DNA from 2 places in the Roseibium sp. LAB1 genome. Region 1 is predicted to be linked to the other one. Evidence: riboswitches for the same ligand, from Rfam matches in the RefSeq annotation. Region 1 holds a riboswitch; the other holds the start of a gene.
What was found. A riboswitch is a leader RNA that binds a small molecule or an ion and turns the genes downstream of it on or off. The one in region 1 is predicted to bind thiamine pyrophosphate.
Positions count from the first base shown of each region.

Region 2: linked by a shared signal. The riboswitch ahead of thiO (glycine oxidase ThiO) and the one ahead of thiM (hydroxyethylthiazole kinase) in region 1 are both predicted to bind thiamine pyrophosphate.

Region 1 is NZ_BAAGIB010000001.1:914,191-919,355, reverse strand. Features, by position in the region: gene ACYQ54_RS04360 (DMT family transporter) at 1-564, shown strand, start outside; gene ACYQ54_RS04355 (hypothetical protein) at 791-1,198, opposite strand; gene ACYQ54_RS04350 (Lrp/AsnC ligand binding domain-containing protein) at 1,220-1,456, opposite strand; TPP riboswitch at 1,664-1,774, shown strand; gene thiM (hydroxyethylthiazole kinase) at 1,843-2,616, shown strand; gene thiD (bifunctional hydroxymethylpyrimidine kinase/phosphomethylpyrimidine kinase) at 2,653-3,459, shown strand; gene ACYQ54_RS04335 (TRAP transporter substrate-binding protein) at 3,461-4,567, shown strand; gene ACYQ54_RS04330 (OmpP1/FadL family transporter) at 5,163-5,165, shown strand, end outside.
Region 2 is NZ_BAAGIB010000004.1:360,846-366,010, reverse strand. Features, by position in the region: gene ACYQ54_RS23110 (DUF6030 family protein) at 188-1,030, shown strand; gene ACYQ54_RS23105 (pirin family protein) at 999-1,934, opposite strand; gene ACYQ54_RS23100 (P-loop NTPase family protein) at 2,093-2,605, shown strand; TPP riboswitch at 2,652-2,772, shown strand; gene thiO (glycine oxidase ThiO) at 2,935-3,912, shown strand; gene thiS (sulfur carrier protein ThiS) at 3,896-4,093, shown strand; gene ACYQ54_RS23085 (thiazole synthase) at 4,099-4,872, shown strand; gene ACYQ54_RS23080 (thiamine phosphate synthase) at 4,869-5,165, shown strand, end outside.

The DNA of each region.
Region 1 (5,165 bases):
GCGGTCGGTGTCGGCTTTGTCGGCATTCTGGTGGTGCTGTCGCCACATCTGGGCGATGCGGAAATAGACAACAATTCGATGATAGGTGCCTTGATCGGCGTGATGGGCGCCGGGTTTGCGGCGCTTGCCATGATCACCGTGCGCAAATTGTGCGAGACGGAACGCACGTCAACCATCGTCACCTGGTTCGCCGGAATGTCTTCGGTGCTATCGCTGCTCACGCTGCCGCTCGGCTTTCTGCTACCGGGGCAAGCGTGGATCGTGCCGGACCTGCCCACCGCCGGGCTGCTTCTGCTGATCGGTCTGGCCGGCGGTGTCGGCCAGATCCTGCTGACCCAGAGCTACCGGTTTGCCGATGCTTCCACCATTGCGCCGTTCGATTACGTCAACATGCTGTGGGCGATCATCGTCGGCTGGGTTGTCTTTAGCGAAACGCCACTGCCCGCCGTGGTGCTCGGCGCGCTGATCGTGATTGCCGCCGGCATCTTCGTCATCTACCGCGAGCACAAGCTCGGCCTGGACAGGACCAAGGCCCGCCGGGCGTCGTCGCCGTCAAAGTCTTAGGTCGAAATTTCCAGGATTACGACCTGTCCACAGTCATTCCAGACAAGTGAGGCAAAGCCGAGCGCCGATCCGGAATCCGGACTTGTTTCGCGCCATAGGCGCGGCGTTACCCGAAGAGAGAAGCGTTCGCTCCACTCACACAGATGCGCTGGATTCCGGATCTGCGCGAAGCGTTGCTGCGCTTGTCCGGAATGACGGTGGAAATGTGAAGTTTTCTATCCGGACCTTACTGCGGCTTGTACTCGAACCGTTCAACGGCGCTCTTGGTGCCGTCCTTGAAGATCAGCTGTACGCTGATCGACTGGGCCGACGCGGCTGGAAGCTCCAGATACGGCTTGTCCTTGAGTACGACGTTGGGGTTGTCCGGATCGCAGGCTTCCAGTTGCCATTCCTGGTCGATCGGGCCGTCGTTCAGTCCGTAGAAGACATAGTCGATGCCGCACTTCCAGGATTCCAGGTGCGTGAAATAGATCAGTTCCTGGCCCTGCCAGTCGCGAAAGGACACCCAGTTGGCCTTGGTGAGGTCCAGGATCTGCTTGATCTGCTCCGGCGGCATGCCTTGCGCTGATGCGGTGGTGCCGAGCGGAGCAAGGGCAAGTGTCAGGCAAAGGGCTGCTGATTTAATGAGATGCATGAAATATGTCCGGGTCTGACGTTAGAAGGCCTTGAAGGTAATGATGGTTTTGGTGTCCTGAATGCCGTCGATCGGATGGACTTTTTCGTTCACGAAATGGCCGATGTCCGATCCGTCCTCGACATAGAATTTCACCAGAAGATCGTAGTCGCCGGAGGTGGAATAGACTTCGGACGCGATTTCCGCATCGGCGATCGCGTTGGCAACCTGGTAGGTCTTGCCCAACTGGCATTTGATCATCACGAAAAACGGTACCATGGGGCGCTCCGGGCAGTTGGTGTTTGAAGTGGGTGAACGTGTCACCTGAACCATCAGCCGGGCTGTTCGGTCAGCCAGACTTGCCGGGCAACAGATTCACAAAAGCAGACTAGGACATCGCCCATCTCCTCGCGCCAGTCAATTGCCGAGTGGCCGGCCTGCACGTGCCGGGTCTTGCAATCGCGCGGACACCTTGTTAGCAGTGCAAGCATCTCATGGGGGTGCCCGGCCATGCAGGACCGGGCTGAGAGGCAGCCTGCCAACTCCTTGAACCTGATCCGGCTGATACCGGCGGAGGGATTTGAGATCATGATGCACACACCTCACCCCGCAACACGTCCTTTCCGGAATACCGGCAACGGGTTTTCCGTCACAGGAGAGCCGTCATGAGCCTTTCCGTCGCTGCGTCCACGCAGGCCCTGAGCGCCGAACAGGTCTTCACCCTTCTGGAAAGGGTGCGACAGAAAACCCCGCGCGTTCACGCCATCACAAACGCTGTCGCGCAAAGCTTCACCGCCAATGTGCTGCTTGCGCTCGGTGCCGTTCCCTCCATGACCATCGCGCGGGAGGAAGTTGCGGCTTTTGCCGGCGGGGCTGATGCGCTGCTGGTGAACCTCGGCACCCTTGACGAGGAGCGCCGTGCAGCCATTCCGCTCGCAATAGAGGCCGCCAGGACTGCCGGACGTCCGGTTTGCGTCGATCCGGTCTTCGTCAACCGGTCTCCCGTGCGCTGCGCCTATGCGCGCGAACTTATGGCCCTGAACCCGGATCTGGTGCGGCTCAATCCGGAAGAACTCACCGCTCTCTTGCCGGAGCGGGCGGATGCCGATGCATTGATCGAGGCCGGAACGGTTTTTGCCGTGACCGGCCCCGAAGACAGGGTCGAAAGCCGCGGTGAGGATTTTCTGCTGCGCAACGGCGATCCGCTGATGTCACGCGTGACAGCCACCGGCTGCGCAGGCGGTGCGGTTCTGGCAGCGTTTCTCAGTGTCGAAAAGGACCGGGCGCTGGCGGCCGCTTGCGGACTGTCCGTCTTCAACATCGCCGGCGAAATCGCAGCCGGCCGGGCAGGTGGGCCGGGCACTCTCGTGCCCGAATTGCTTGACGCGCTGTTTTCCCTAACCGACCGCGACATTGAAGCCCGTCTCAAGACCGGCTGACGCAGGCTCAGCCGCATTTACACCCAGGAGGCTTTCATGACCGCAATCGCGGTGACCATTGCAGGATCGGATTCCGGTGGCGGAGCCGGCATTCAGGCAGATCTCAAGACCTTTTCCGCCAACGGCGTCTTCGGTGCCAGCGTCATTGCGGCGCTAACGGCGCAGAACACGCTTGGTGTCAGCGCCATTCATGACGTTCCACCGGACTTCGTGCGGGCCCAGATGACGGCGGTCTTCTCCGATCTTGCAGTTACGGCAACCAAGATCGGCATGCTGTCACGCGTTGATACGATCGAGGTGGTGGCGGAGGGACTAAAGGTACTTGAGACGGGCCCGGTCGTGCTTGACCCTGTGATGGTGGCCGCTTCCGGTGACCCCTTGCTGGCGGACAGTGCGGTGGACACGTTGATCGCCCTGCTGCTGCCTCTGGCGGATATCGTTACACCGAACCTTCATGAAGCAGCCCGCATGCTGCAGGGCGAGGTTGCGGCGGATGAAGCCCAGATGCACGCACAGGCAGAGCGTCTGCTCGGTCTTGGCGCCAACGCGGTTCTGCTCAAGGGCGGACACGGGGCAGGGGCGAAAAGCGCGGATCTCCTGCTGGACCGCGAAGGCAATGCAGTCTGGCTGCGGTCCGACCGGATCAAGACAGACAACACCCATGGCACCGGCTGTACCCTGTCGTCGGCAATTGCCTCGGGTCTTGCCAAGGGGCAAGGCATGGAAGAGGCCGTGAAGTCCGCCAAATCCTACATTCAGGCCGCGATAGCTGCTGCCGATACGCTTCACATTGGCAGTGGTCACGGGCCTGTTCATCATTTCCACGCGTTCTGGAGCAAGTGAGATGACCGATCAGCCAATGACCAAAACCGGACAGATCAGCCGCAGAGGGCTTCTGGGGGCATCCGCCGCTGCCGGGGCAAGCGCATTGGCTGCCCCTGCGGTGGCGCAGGAGCAGGCGACGCTGGAATGGAAGATGGTCACCTCCTGGCCGAAAAACCTGCCGGGGCCTGGGGTCACGGCGCAGCGGATTGCAGACCGGATCGAACTGATGTCCGGTGGACGGCTGCGCGTCCGGCTTTATGCCGCTGGTGAACTGGTGCCGGCTCTGGGCGTGTTCGAGGCGGTTTCCGCAGGCACGGCGCAGATGGCGCATACGGCCTCTTTTTTCTGGCAGGGCAAGATCCCGGCTTCGGTCTATTTCACGGCGATACCCTTCGGCCTTCTGCCGCATGAGCACATCACCTGGATAGAGCAGGGCGGCGGCCAGGCGCTTTGGGACGAGCTTTATGCCCCCTTCGGGCTGCGACCCGTAATGGCCGGGAACACCGGTGTCCAGATGGGCGGCTGGTTCAAGCGCGAGATCAACACGCTGGACGACCTCAAGGGGCTGAAGATCCGCATGCCGGGCCTGGGCGGTGAAGTGATGCACCGGCTCGGGGCAACCCCTGTCAGTCTGCCACCCGGCGAATTGTTCCAGGCACTGGATAGCGGCGTGCTGGATGCGACGGAATTCCTGGGGCCATGGTCGGACCGGGCAATGGGATTCCAGAAAGCTGCCAAATCCTATTACACGCCCGGCTTCCATGAGCCCAATGGCACCGGCGAAGCGCTGTTCAACAAGGTGGCGCTGGAAGGCCTGCCGGAAGATCTTCGCGCGATCATTCTGGAAGCCTGCAAAGCCGAAAACGGCCGGTCGCTTGCCGAAAGCGAATGGGAAAATGCCGGCGCCCTGAAGCTCCTGCAGGAAGAAGACGGCGTCACCGTTCGCTCTTATCCCGATGATGTGCTGGATGCGCTGCGGGAGACCGCGGCAGTCGTGCTGGCGGAATTTGCGAGCAAGGATGCGCTCAGTCAGAGGATCTACGAAAGCCATATGGCTGCCAGAGCCCGTCTGGCCCCCTGGAGCGACGTTGCCATGCGCCGTTTCCTGGAAGCCCGGGACGGTTAGACCGGCCACTCCAGGCCGCCGACAGGACTGCTAATGGATCCCGAGATGATCTTTGCGCGCGAACCGGTGCAACCTGCCGGTTCGCAGCTTGCAACCGGTCAGCCTGTCATTCCGGAATCACGCGTGAAACAAACGCATCAGGCGCAGTAAAACTTCCTGACAAAGTGTCAGCGCAAGCCTCCAGCTTGAAGTGCCGTAGTGCGCGGATCGACATTCCGTTAGGAAAGGTGATTGGCGTTTTTACCAAGGAATTTCAAAGGACTTGTCCTACAAGCGATCCACATTCCGTGGCGAAACCTGTGGCAAAGCCGCAACGATTCAGGGTTAAATTACGTTATGGGAAGCTGACATTTTAAGTGCTTATTTTTTAGGCAAATGTTTGAAAGTGTGTCGGTCCGGTGACGAAGAGACTTGGAACCTGTCCTTTTTGAAGTGTTTTGATCGTCTACGCAGCATTCCTTACGAAAAATGCCGCGCATTTCGCATTGCAGCATGAAGAAATGACGGCAGAACTGGCGTAATTATTCAGTTGAAACGGACGGCGTTCTCCTAAAACCCTGTGTCAGGTTGTCATGAAACATCCGGTGGCTAAGGGATG
Region 2 (5,165 bases), on a different contig from region 1:
AAAACCCGAGCCTTGGACCAAACGGTCGAGGATCGCGGTATTAAGGGACTGAATGGCGGGTTTAGCAGACAAGCTCAGGCATTTGCTTGGATCGGCTGCAGTGTCGGCAGACCGGACGGGCAGGGGCAGGCAATCCAGGCCGAGGCCAGGGCGTCGTTCAACGGGACCGCGCTGGGCCGAACCGGACATGGAAACGCTGTCGGAAGGCGCCAAGACCGAGAGGGCAGACCAATCGCCACATGTCCCCAGGTCTCGCAACCGCCCGTTCGTGACGCCGTACTACATCTGGGGAACTCTCGCGCTTCTGGCTGCCGGTTTCGCTGGTGGCGGGCTGATCCTGCACGTTGCCCAACAGAGTAACGAAGACAGTGCCCAGTCATCGCCATTGGTGCCGGACCCGCTTTCGTCGCTGCAGGCTCCGGCCAAGGAAGTGCTGCTGGCTCCGGAACCGGAACTGTCCGCGGAGCTGAAGCGCAGCTTTTTGGGGCAGCCTGACCAACTCTGTGACGAGCTGAGATCACTGGGATTGGGAAATCCCGGTTGGCGCCGGGCACCATTCAGTGCGGACCGTTGGCAATGTGCCTCCGATCTTGTGCCCCTGACCACGCCGAGCGTCGACTATGGCTCGACAACTCTCTTCTTCCTGCTGCGTGGACCTTCGGAAAACAGGATCGACTATTTGCGACTGAAGCTGGTGGTGGAAGATCCCCGCCAGATGCAGATCGGACTGGATGCGGTCTGGCTGGTAATCGACGCCCTGGCTGTTCGCTATGGCTGGACAGTGCCGGAAGTGTTCCGTGAGGCTGTTTCCGGTTTCAGGCAGCTTGAGACAACCCATCGAGGTGTACGGCTATCGGTTGCACCGGAGGATCCCAATTTGACGGGTGATCCGCTGGCCAGCCAGCGTCTCAACATCATTCTGGACTTTGGCGAGCCGGATCTGATCCGGCCCGCTGACAGGTTTGAAAAAGCGCCCCCTCTGGAAAGCGGCTGGAGTGTCAGGGCCCCGGACGCTCAGGCAGGGGAATGAACTCTTCCGCGTCACCGGGAACGGTGTCAAAACGGCCGAGCCGCCAGTCTTCCTTGGCCTGCTCGATGCGCTCTTTTGATGAAGACACGAAGTTCCACCAGATATAGCGGCGGCCATCCATCGGTTCACCTCCAAGCACAACGAACCTTGCTGGAAAAGGCGCGGTGTTTTCGATCACCAGATGGTCACCCGGTTTGAACACCAGTAGTTGGGCCGGATCGAAGGTCTGGCCGGCGATGGTGATCTGGCCCGCGACCGTATAAAGGCCGCGTTCCTCCCATCCGGCATCCAGCGGTATTTTCGCCCCCGGTTCCAGCGAGATGTCGGCATAGAACATGTCCGAGGCTGTCTTGACGGGGGCCTTGTGTCCGTAGAGGTCGCCGGCGATCAGTTTGACCGTGGCGCCCTTGTCGGAAAACTCCGGCTGTTCCTCGGTGCCGTGATGCTGGAAGGTCGGGTCGGTCTCTTCCAGGTGTTTAGGCAAGGCCACCCAGCTCTGCAGGCCGAACAGGGGACGTTTTTCCTGCAGGCGTTCCGGCCTCTCACGTTCGGAATGCACGATGCCCTTGCCGGCGCTCATCCAGTTCAGAGCACCGGGGGCAATCGCAATCTCCGTTCCGAGGCTGTCACGATGATACATCTCTCCTTCGAAGAGATAGGTCACGGTTGCCAACCCGATGTGAGGATGCGGGCGGACATCAATGCCGCCACCCACCAGCAGTTCGGCAGGACCCATCTGGTCGAAGAAAATGAACGGACCCACCATCCGGCGCCTGGCGGATGGCAAGGCGCGCCTTACGGAAAAACCGCCGAGATCGGAAGTTCGCGGTACGATGATCGTCTCGATCGGGTCACAGCTTGCAGCATTTCCCGCCACGGGATCAGGGGTATTCAACCAGCTCATCTGCCTCTCCATCAAAGAATATGCCGTCTTGCAATCTAGATAGGGCTGGAGGAGCTGAGGTGTCCATTGAACAGTCTGTTTCGGTTTTTCATCCGCTGCGCAATCTGTATAACGACCGGCCCTTCCTGGTTTTTGTTTGGTGCGACATGAAACGCGTGATGATTGTTGGAGGCCCGGGCTCGGGCAAAAGCACGCTTGCCGTTGCCCTGGGCCAGAAAACCGGACTGCCGGTCTATCATATGGATAAGATCCACTACCGTTCCGGTTGGAATGAACGGACGCGGGAAGAGAAAGACCGGATGACGCATGAGGTCCATCTGAAGGATGCCTGGATCTTCGAAGGCGGCCATTCAAGTACTTACGCGGAGCGTGTCGAACGCGCCGACACCTTCATCTGGCTTGACGTTCCGGTCCTGCGCCGCATTTTTCGGGTGCTGAAGCGGTCAGTGAAATACCACGGACAGAGCAGGCCGGACCTGGCAGAAGGTTGCCCCGAGCAGTTCAACTGGCAAACCATCGAGTTTCTGAGCTTCATATGGCGAACCAGACACTCGGCCAGAGCCAAGCTGGAGCGCATCTACCGCGAACCTCCGCACCATCTGACAGTCCATCGTCTTCGGACCCTTGCCGAGATCGACGACTTTCTGGCTGATTGTCAGGAACAGGGCTGAAGACCGTCCGGTCTCTTGACAGTTGCACCCGACGAGCGGCACAACAGGGGCTCACCCGGGGGGCCTCGACAAGGGGCTGAGATACTGCTGGCGCGACCGCGCAGTGCAGGGACCCGACGAACCTGATCCAGGTCATGCTGGCGAAGGGAAGGTGTTCTCGGCCAGGTGCAGTTGCTACCGCAATGCGTCACCCACGGCCACCTTCCCGAACTGAATGACCGAACAGCAGGACCAGAACCGGTCCGTGCGAAGAGGCGTTGAATGCTGGCGGTCCACACAAACCCCCGCTGCAGCGAGCAACTGACGTTCTCCCAGGGGGAGGGGGCGGAATGAAAATCGGCGTCAAAGGGGCCGGTGTCGCTGGTTTGGCGCTTGCGCATGAGCTTGTCACGCGCGGTGCGCAGGTCGAACTGCTGGAAAAGCATCAGGACCTGTCAGCCAGTGCGTCCTGGCTCGCAGGTGGCATGCTGGCCCCGTGGTGTGAAAGGGAAAATGCCGAAGAAGATGTCCTGCGGTTCGGACGGTCCTCGATCAGTTGGTGGGGTGAGGTTCTGCCGGGGCACGTGCGGCGTAACGGAACATTGGTTGTGGCTGCCCCGCGTGATGCCGGCGAACTGAGCCGATTTGCCTCCCGGACCAGTGGCTTTACCTGGCTCGACCGTGAGGCGCTGGGCACACTTGAGCCGGATCTTGCAGGTCGATTTGCGAAGGGGCTCTATTTCGCCGAAGAAGCCCATATCGATCCGCGTCAGGCCCTCAAGTCATTGCGGGCAAAGGTCTCTGAAAGCGGCGCGCGGGTCAGATTCGGGACACAGGATTTCACCTCGGCAGCTGATCTTGTCGTCGATTGTACGGGAATGGCCTCTCCGGATCCGAACCTTCGTCCTGTTCGAGGTGAAATGCTGATCCTGCATGCACCGGATGTCACACTTTCGCGGCCCGTGCGCTTTCTGCATCCCCGTATCCCGGTCTATGTGGTGCCTCGCGACAACGGGGTTTTTATGGTCGGAGCAACGATGATCGAAAGCAGCGACCGGGGCCCGGTCAGTGTCCGCTCCACCATGGAACTTCTCAACGCCGCCTATAGCCTGCATCCGGGTTTTGCAGAAGCCAAGATCATCGAAACCGGTGCAGGCCTGCGCCCAGCCTATCCCGACAACCTTCCCCGTCTCGCCTGGACAGGCAAGACGCTGTCCTTGAACGGCTTTTACCGGCACGGCTTTCTGCTTGCCCCGCATTTTGCCATCGAGGCAGCAAGCGGGATCATGCAACATCTTCAGGAGAAGAGCCTTGAATCTAACCATTAACGGCGAACCGCAGGAGGTTGCCAGTGCGACGCTGGCAGCTCTTCTGGAGGAACTGGCCTATGACCATGAATTCCTTGCCACAGCCCGCAACGGCGATCTGGTGAGCGCTGATGAGAGGGGCGATTGCGTCCTGCAGGCTGGCGACCGCATCGAGATCCTGTCGCCGATGCAGGGAGGATAACGCTCTTGCTGAATTTCTATGGTGAAGCAGTCGCCTCCAGGTTCTTGCTCGGGACAGCGCAATATCCGTCTCCGCAGATTTTGGCCGAGGCTGTGAAGGCCTCTGGCGCTCAAATTCTGACAGTGTCCCTACGGCGCGAGACGGCTGGCAGCGGCGCCGGTGGCCGGTTCTGGGACCTCATCCGAGAGCTTCAGGTCAAGGTGTTGCCGAACACCGCTGGTTGCCACTCGGTGAAAGAAGCCGTGACGACGGCCAGGATGGCACGGGATCTCTTCGCAACAGACTGGATCAAGCTGGAAGTGATCGGTCATCACGACAGTCTTCAGCCGGATGTCTTCGGCCTTGTGGAAGCTGCCCGTATTCTGACTGAAGACGGCTTCAAGGTGTTTCCCTACACGACGGACGATATTGTCGTCGGCGAACGGTTGCTTGAGGCGGGCTGCCAGGTGTTGATGCCCTGGTGCGCCCCGATCGGTTCGGCGAGGGGGCCGGTCAATCCGGATGGCCTCAGAGCCTATCGCAGCCATTTCAGCGGAGTTCCGCTGGTGGTGGATGCAGGCCTTGGCCGTCCGTCTCATGCCGCAACGGTTCTTGAACTCGGGTTCGATGCGGTGCTGCTGAATACGGCCGTCGCAAAGTCCGGAGACCCTGTCGCCATGGCAAGGGCTTTCGCCCAGGCAATTGAAGCCGGACGGCTGGCCTATGAAGCACAACCCCTGGAACCCCGCGACATGGCGGTTCCCTCTACCCCGGTTCTTGGAATGGCGGTTTTCGAATGAAACTTGATCCCTTTTACCTCATTGTTGACAGTTCAGACTGGATCGCGCGGTTGATACCGCTCGGCGTCAAACTGGTCCAGTTGCGCATCAAGGACGCGGCGGATGACATCCTGCGCAAGGAAATCGCAGCATCAAAGATCGTTTGCGAGAAATACGGCTGCCAGCTTGTCGTAAACGACTATTGGCAACTGGCGATCGAACAGGGGTGCGATTTTGTCCACCTTGGCCAGGAAGACCTTGCCGACGCCGACGTTGCGGCCATTCGCAACGCGGATTTGAAGCTTGGTGTGTCG